DNA from 2 places in the Cytobacillus sp. BC1816 genome. Region 2 is predicted to be linked to the other one. Evidence: riboswitches for the same ligand, from Rfam matches in the RefSeq annotation. Region 2 holds a riboswitch; the other holds the start of a gene.
What was found. Region 2 has a riboswitch for S-adenosylmethionine ahead of ACR42H_RS06400 (homoserine dehydrogenase). Riboswitches for the same ligand answer to the same signal wherever they lie in the genome.

Region 1: it holds a riboswitch for S-adenosylmethionine, as region 2 does, so the genes downstream of both, ACR42H_RS12775 (methionine biosynthesis PLP-dependent protein) here and ACR42H_RS06400 (homoserine dehydrogenase) in region 2, are expected to answer to the same signal.

What each region holds. Positions count from the first base shown of each region.
Region 1 is NZ_CP195611.1:2,485,347-2,489,604, forward strand. Features, by position in the region: gene sucA (2-oxoglutarate dehydrogenase E1 component) at 1-1,314, opposite strand, end outside; gene ACR42H_RS12765 (hypothetical protein) at 1,650-1,889, opposite strand; gene ACR42H_RS12770 (H-type small acid-soluble spore protein) at 2,054-2,233, shown strand; SAM riboswitch class I at 2,433-2,548, shown strand; gene ACR42H_RS12775 (methionine biosynthesis PLP-dependent protein) at 2,624-3,736, shown strand; gene metC (cystathionine beta-lyase) at 3,733-4,258, shown strand, end outside.
Region 2 is NZ_CP195611.1:1,195,747-1,200,004, reverse strand. Features, by position in the region: gene ACR42H_RS06410 (cation:proton antiporter) at 1-119, opposite strand, end outside; gene ACR42H_RS06405 (hypothetical protein) at 412-645, shown strand; gene ACR42H_RS06400 (homoserine dehydrogenase) at 976-2,193, opposite strand; SAM riboswitch class I at 2,306-2,407, opposite strand; gene ACR42H_RS06395 (NUDIX hydrolase) at 2,485-3,123, opposite strand; gene ACR42H_RS06390 (general stress protein) at 3,338-3,952, shown strand; gene yhbH (sporulation protein YhbH) at 4,011-4,258, opposite strand, start outside.

The DNA.
Region 1 (4,258 bases), 1.3 Mb from region 2:
TGCAACTACTGCTTCAGGTTCATCTGCATTAACATGCAGAATTGGCATTTCATAACCTTTGGCAAGATCACTTGCATATCTGGTAGAACGTGAATCATGTGATTCTGTTGTGAAGCCAATTGTATTATTGGCGATGATATGGATCGATCCGCCCGTATTATAGCCAGTCAGCTGTCCGAGGTTCAGTGTTTCTGCTACAATTCCCTGTCCTGGGAATGCTGCGTCTCCATGAATGATAATGGCTAAAGCAGCTTTTGGATCCACTTCAGGATATCCGGCCTTTGTTCTATTATCCTGTGAAGCTCTTGTGTAGCCCTCAACCAGTGAACCTACAAATTCAAGATGGCTCGGATTGTTAGCTAATGTCAGTCTGGCTATGGTCGTATTCTCATCTTTGATCTGTTTATCAAGGCCTAGGTGATATTTAACGTCGCCTGTCCATCCGTAATTGATTCCGATAGATCCTTCGGAAGGAACCAGTTCTTTATTTGGAGCATGCTGGAATTCCGCGAAGATCATTTCATACGGCTTTCCTAGCACATGAGCGAGAACATTTAACCTTCCGCGGTGGGCCATTCCGATGTTAATCGTTTTGGCACCATCAGAAACGGATTCAGAAACAATTTCATCCAGTAATGGAACCATTGTATCTAGACCCTCAATTGAGAATCTTTTCTGTCCAACGAATGTTTTATGAAGGAACTTTTCAAATTCCTCAACTTCAGTCAGTCTTCTTAAAACTTTCAGTTTTTCCGCCTTCTGCATTGACAGTTTGTGGCTGTTGGCCCCTATTTTACGGCGAAGCCAGTCTTTTTCGTTTTCATCAAATATATGCTGGAATTCAAACGCAATTGGTCCCATATAAGCGCTTTTCAGGAATTCAATTGCTTCGAGTCCGTTGCGTAAAGGATACGTGGCGTCTTTAGTAATCACACCGGCAGGAATCTCTTTTAAATCATTTTCAGATAAGCCATATTTGCTCAGTTCGAATAATGCACTTTCAGATTTATGGTTACCCAGCGGATAAATATCTGCAGCCAAGTGGCCATATGTGCGGATATTATCAGCAAGGCGAATTGCAGCAAGTGTTTTTTCAAGCTGTCCGGCATTCATTGGCTGATTTGCTGATGAAGCCATTTGCGGAGTTCCTTCACTCGCTAGAGGGGAACCATTTCTTTCAAAGTAGTCTTTCATTTCAGGATCGATAGAAGATGGATCCTCTAAGTATCTTTCATATAGTTCAATAACGTAGCCAAGGTTGGGGCCATGAAATCCTTGTTCAAAAGGTCCCTCACCATTCGATGGCTTTTTCATGGAAAATTACCTCCATAACTGTTTTTAAGTAAATAATTCAAATGCATTTTTCTCCCCTGAAAATACAATACCCGTCTATAAGATGCATTAACGTTTTATTTTTACGAATAATAATATTTTTCAGAGGATAAAACGTTTCCACAGTTATTCTAACACGGAAAATCTAGTTGTACAAAGATAAAAACATGAATATAGTGGAAAACTATTAAAAAAATTTTTTTAGTAATTACTTATTCTAATAAAATGTTTTGTTAAATGTTAAACAATTATAAATAAGAAATAACTGGGTGGTTTTTAGAAGAGGCAAAAATAAAAAGCCGAAATGCTGTTCGGCTTTAAAAAGTCTCAACTAAGTTAATATAGATTTGTTTCGCTGCATTCGAATTTTTTCTGTTTTCTTTTAGGGAAGATTCAATTGCTTCTCTCGTTTCCACAGGAAAATCAAAATGGCCGCAAGTTGTACATTTTTCGAACATGGAACCAGAAACATTTACTTCAATGCCATCCATGGTCTGGAATACTGCTGGTCCTTCGGATTCCGAAAACCGGTGGCGGCAGTGGCTATGTTCACGCATATTAGCTTCCCTCCAAGAAAAATTTCATTTGCCTTCATTATAAAACAAATATTCTGAACTTTGAAGTGATCCACTTCTAACATTTTATGCCAGGTTTTTTTCAAAAGAATAATTAGTGTATATTTAAGACACATTAAAATTATTCAAAATCAGGAGGTTTTTCCATGAATATTGGCAGAGCAAAAGAGATTGCCGAGTCTGCTGAAATGCACAGTGTTACTTTCAATGGCATCCAGATCATCATTCAGCATGTAGATGAACAGACTAAGACAGCACGTATTTACACAAAAGCAGATTCTGAAAAAGAAATGGATGTGCCGGTTAACGAATTGATTGAAGAATGAATACCCTTAAAAACTTCCCAGTATGTGATGGGAAGTTTTTTTGTTCATAATCTTCCTCATTCCCCATTGAAAACGGACACTTAGGTTAAAAGGACTGAAAACACCTTATCGGATATTTTTTATAACATAAAATATTCAAAAAAGTGTTGACGATTAACGGTTTACTGTAGTAAAGTTTAGAGAAAATTTAATATTTGATTTCTTATCCAGAGAGGTCGAGGGTAAGGCCCGATGACGCCTCAGCAACCAGCAATCATTTTTTTGATTGAAAAGGTGCTAATTCCTGCAAGTTTCTAAAAACTTGAAAGATAAGAAGAATGGCTGATCACATTAAAAAGTCTTCTTCTTATAGAAGGCTTTTTTTATTTTTACTAAGGAGTGGTTACAAGCATGTATAATATTGACACAAGATTAGCGCAAATCGGAAACAGGAGCGAGTCAGCAACAGGTGCTGTCAATCCGCCTGTATATTTTTCCACGGCATATCGCCATGAAGGTATTGGGCAGTCAACTGGATTTGACTATAGCAGAACAGGCAACCCCACCCGCCAGCTGCTTGAAAAGGCGATCGCCGATCTGGAAGAAGGCGACCAAGGCTATGCATGCAGTTCTGGAATGGCCGCAATTCTTACCATACTTTCTCTTTTTAAATCCGGAGATGAATGGATTGTATCCAAGGATTTATATGGCGGTACATATCGTCTGCTTGAACAGGGCTTCAAGAAGTGGGGACTTCAGTGCAAATATGTAAATACCAGCAATCCCGAAGATGTTGAAATTTTAATCACGGAAAAGACCAAGGCAATATTTCTGGAGACACCAACTAATCCGCTGATGGAACAGACTGACATTCAATTGATAGCAGACATTGCCCAAAAGCATAATATCCTCCTTATCGTTGATAACACGTTTTATACCCCTCTCCTTCAGCAGCCGTTAAAGCTTGGAGCTGATATTGTCATCCATAGTGCAACAAAGTATCTTGGCGGACATAATGATGTCCTTGCCGGATTAATTGCTGCAAAAGGCAAAGAGTTATGTGATGCACTGGCTATGAACCACAATGCCGCAGGTGCTGTCCTTAGCCCTTTTGATTCATGGCTGCTGATCAGAGGGATGAAGACACTCTCTCTCCGCATGGAACGGCATGGAGAAAATGCGAAGGTATTAGCAGAATTTTTATCGGGCCACGATGCAGTAACGGATGTCCTATATCCCGGCAAAGGAGGCATGATATCTTTCCGAATCAAGGATGAATCCTGGGTGAACCCATTTCTGCAGAGCCTCTCCCTTATCTCCTTTGCAGAAAGCCTTGGCGGAGTCGAGAGTTTCATAACTTATCCAGCAACCCAGACACATGCCGACATTCCTGAAGAAATCCGCATTGAAACCGGTGTCTGTAATAGGCTTCTGCGTTTCTCGGTTGGAATAGAAAGTGCAGAAGATTTGAAGGCGGATCTTGAACATGCTTTTGCAAGGGTTGTTAAGGAGGCAGTACGATGAGTTCGAATTACACATTCCAAACCAAATTACTTCACAATAATCAAAAATTCGACCCGGAAACAGGAGCTGTCAGTGTACCGATCCAGCATGCCTCCACTTTTCATCAAAAAGATATTGATGCGTTCGGAAAATATGATTACAGCCGCAGCCTGAATCCAACAAGGGAAGCACTTGAAGAAGTCATAGCGGAGCTTGAAGAAGGTATTAGAGGGTTTGCCTTTTCTTCTGGAATGGCTGCGATTTCTACAGCATTCCTCCTCTTATCACAGGGAGATCATGTTGTCATTACAGAAGACGTATATGGCGGAACCTATCGTATGACAACAGAAGTCCTGTCCCGTTTTGGAATTGAGCACACATTTGTTGATATGACAAATCTTGAGGAAGTAAAAGAAGCAATTCGTCCCAGCACGAAAGTTTTCTATGTAGAGACTCCTTCCAACCCGCTGCTGAAAGTGACTGATATACAGGCCATCAGTTCACTTGCAAGACAGCATGGAGCCCTGACATTTGTGGATAATA
Region 2 (4,258 bases):
ATGCCAGCTCCTAAAATAATATAAATAACGATATCGGGAATTCTTAAGATCTTAATCCCGATTATGGCAGTTATATAAAGGGCAATAAAAATGAGCCCAATTGCAAGAGGCAAATTCATATTCCGTATTTCATCCTTTTCTGAATCTGTATTTTTACGGACTTCAATACCCTCTTTGTCTGAATTTCACTCCTGTCAGTTAGATCCAAAATCGGATAGAACAAATTGTGTACTTCCCTCCAAGGATTGTTTTTTCGATTGTGCTTAATCTCGGCAATGAATACTAAAATATTGATATAGAGAAAATTCGACAGGTCCCTGGCACCAATAAAATTTGTCGATAAAAAAACAAGCTATATTACTGGACTTTTTTTATTAAAGCGTTTATTTTACTATAAAAAGGCAATATTCTATGTATAAGTTCAATAAAACGGAATGGGATGGTGTTACGATGGCAGACAAGAAAAATGTTAAAACTCCCGGCAAAGATCTCAATATTGGTGCGAATGTTTCATTAAACGGCCTGGTAACAGCTGTTTTTGATAATATGGTCCATGTCCAGATTGGTGCTAAGATTGTAACGGTCCATGTAAAAGACCTTTATTCTGGATTAAATAAACCTTTATTAAAAAACCAGCAGGCATAAAGTGAAACTTCAATCAGTGGGGGGCTTTATACCCCACTGATTGTAAGTTGAGGCCCACAGGAAGTGCGGATTACAAAGACGTTGACACAGGAAAAGGAAAGCTGCGGCAGCGATGCATAGCTTTTTGGAGGACGTGGCGTTTTTAGTCTTTGTTCTGCTGTCTGGCCTTTATGGGCAGTTGGACTCCCGCTTACCTCTTTCGATTCCTCTGAGTCTTGAAGAGGGGGGCATACTGCCCGTTAGACTTCGATAACATCCACCATCTCTAAACATACTTCAGGAGGGGCAGCTCATAAGCTTGCCCCTCCTGTTTTTCATTATGTTTTCAGGTTATACTGTTTGTACCTGTTTATTTTCCTTTGCAGCCGGAGCATAGTCTCCAAGCACCTGATAAGCCTTCAAATCTGATGTATCTAATAATGACACAGCTTCCAATGATGCCTTAAAGATGAATACTTCTTTTGACACTTTGCTGATTATTTCACACCCCTCAGGCAATTCCGCTTTATCAGCATCACCCCAAATAATCCAAACTGGCTCGTAAATAACAGTTCCCTCCGGCCTGCCTTCCTCAAAGACTGAAGGAATATCCCCTCTGCCTACATGAATCAAATCTTCAATAATTGCGCTAGCTGTCGGAAACATGCCGGCTCCAGGACCCTGCAAGCTGATATTCCCGACTATATCCGCATCAATTGAAACTGCATTTTGCACTCCTTCTACTCTGTACAAGGGATGTTCCTCCCCCGTCAAGACCGGTTTTACAGTACAGCGGATAGTATCTTTTTCCCTCTCAATCGATGCTACATGTTTAAATTTCAGTCCCAGGGAATCAGCCATACGAATTTGTTCAATTGTAATGTCAGTAATGCCTTCTCTAACAGATTTTCCTTGCGCCGGTGCTTTCCCAAACACCAGCTCACTCAGAACAACCGCTTTGTAAAAAGCGTCATATCCTTCGATATCATTTTTGGGATCGGCTTCTGCATATCCTTTTTCCTGAGCTATTTTCAGTGCTTCTTCAAATGATAAGTTCTCTTCGCGCATACTTGTCAAAATGAAATTCGATGTGCCATTTAAAATTCCTTCTATCCGTTCAATCTTGTTGGCATTCAGCAGCTGCTTAATAGTCTGAATTATAGGGATTCCGCCTCCTACTGTTGCTTCGAATCCTAATGATACATTATTCTCTTTTGCGAGCCTAGTAAGCTCACTTCCATGGAATGCAAACATCTCCTTATTTGCTGTAATGACATGGCATCCTCTCGATATTGCCTGGCGCAGATACGTATACCCTGGTTCCCTGCCAACAATGGCATCAATTACGACATCAAGCTTAGGAAGGTCAATAATATCTTGAAAGTCATCAGTTAAAAGCACCTCATCATCAGGCACAGAATGCTTACTCACATTTTTGACAAGGATGGCAGAGACCTTCACTTCTTTCCCGAATATTGCCTGAAGCCTTCCCTGATGTTTGCTGATCGTTTCATACACTCCTTTTCCAACTGTTCCAAACCCCAATAGCCCAATCGTTATCGCTGACATTTCTCATTCCTCCTGGTTCATGTTTAAAGTACAGATACTTATAAAAACAAAAAAACCCTTCCGTCTATTACAGACAAGAAGGGGTTTGAATTTACTTTCCGTTCATTCCGCCTTCTTATCTTCGGAAAATGATTTCCTCTGAATTTGGCACCGTGCATAAATGCTGGTTGCCGAGGCTTCATAGGGTCAGTCCCTCCGCCTCTCTTGATAAGAAGTTTCTAAGTATTCAATTTATATGAATCATAAACATTTATAAGGACTGCGTCAACCTTTTTTGAAAAAATATTTTCTTCAAACGCTTTCATTTTCCTCGAAATCTTCAATAATGATTTCAAGAAAATGCTTAAGAATTCTGGCAGTCATCCCCCAAATAACCTTATCCTCAAAAAAGTAAAATACTTCTTCTACTTTCCTTGTCTGCCAATTGTAATTTTCGCCTCCGGCAATCAAGTCAAAAGGAAAATTTTCTTCGGGCTCTACTTTAAAATTCACGTGATACGTTTCCGGCTTTACTTTTTTTAGAAAGGAAAGAGGCACGGTAAAAACTTCTTCTACTTCGTCAGGGTTTGGCACGATCTGATCAGGATTATGGATAATACCTGCATAAGGGTAAATAATTTGTCCGAAGGAAATCATGTAATCCAACGGGGACACATCTGTGATGCTGTCTTCACTTATGCCAAGTTCCTCTGAGGTCTCACGGATGGCCGTATGCTCCTCATCCCTGTCTTCCGGATCTATTCTTCCGCCGGGGAAACAGACCTCCCCAGGCTGCCTTCTCATTGTAAGTGAACGCACCTCAAAAAGGACATGTGTCTCCTTATTCATCTCAACAAGCGGAAGCAAAATAGCGAATTTTGAAAATCGCTCACTCCCTAAAACGACTGGGGTCCTGTTACTTAATCTTTTAGCCAGTTTCTCAATCTCCATATCCCCACCTCCAGCAGCAATTCCAATTTATTGGCTATTACCTTTATCATACTGTATTTACTGTGTTTTATTAATTCATACGGCTTGTACCATGTAATGATCCAGGACAGTCTATTATTTTGATGACTGTCCGCCCTTCAAAATATAAAAGAAAGTTTCTCCTCCTGCAATTCAGGGAAAATAGAAAATACAATATGACATGAGGAGTGAAAACATGAAGAAAAATATATTAGTAGGCGGGTATGATACACAGGAAGAGCTGAGAGATGCTATTGAAGGGGCAGAGTCAAACGGGTATCAGAAAGACAACCTGGTGATTGTTTCAAAAGATGGTGCGAATCTTGAAAGCTTTGCAGACAATTATGGAGTGAACTTGCGAATAGTCGGATCCCAGGAGCTCGGCAATCAGCGCTTTCTTGATTCAGTGAAAGCCCTTTTTATGGGAGAAAATCCAGCCACAAGTTCAGGAATGGATCCTGATAAAAAAGATGGTACACGGTTTGATGACCATGACCTGGATAAATACGCAAGCATGGTGTTTGATGGAAAATATGTCTTAATCGCAGATTACTACGGGAACTATCCTACTTCCCAGGAAGACAATCAAACGATCAGTGCTGTAGACTCAGAAGGAAACCTCGAAAGCGCTTCAGCACGGGAAGTTGTCCATGAAGCAGATATCAAAACACTGGAAGATAAATCCAGCAACTCATGTGCTGCCGATCATCAGGAAATCAATCGTGTTCACTTTTCCCCCAAGTCTCTTGATGTGAAAACCAGTGCTGAATTAAACTGGGATGATCGGCTTACAAAGGAAAGGCTCAAATAGCAATTGGCCCCCCGTATGGGGTCTTTTTTTAGAAATAAAAAAGAGAGGTTCCCCTCTCTTAAGCATACTTCTTCTTATCTTCCTCCTCTTTGAAGAAACTCTTCATTGCATGGAATACATCTGCTTTTTGCTTAAGGATATAATAGCGAAAATCCTCATTTTTAATATTTTTATAGGCTGACATCAGGGTTGAGTGGCGGTTATACTGGTTGACCTCGCCGTATCCGAACATATTGGACACCTTCATCAGGTCTTCCACAAGCTTAACACAGCGGGCATTGTCAGAGGTCAGGTTATCACCGTCCG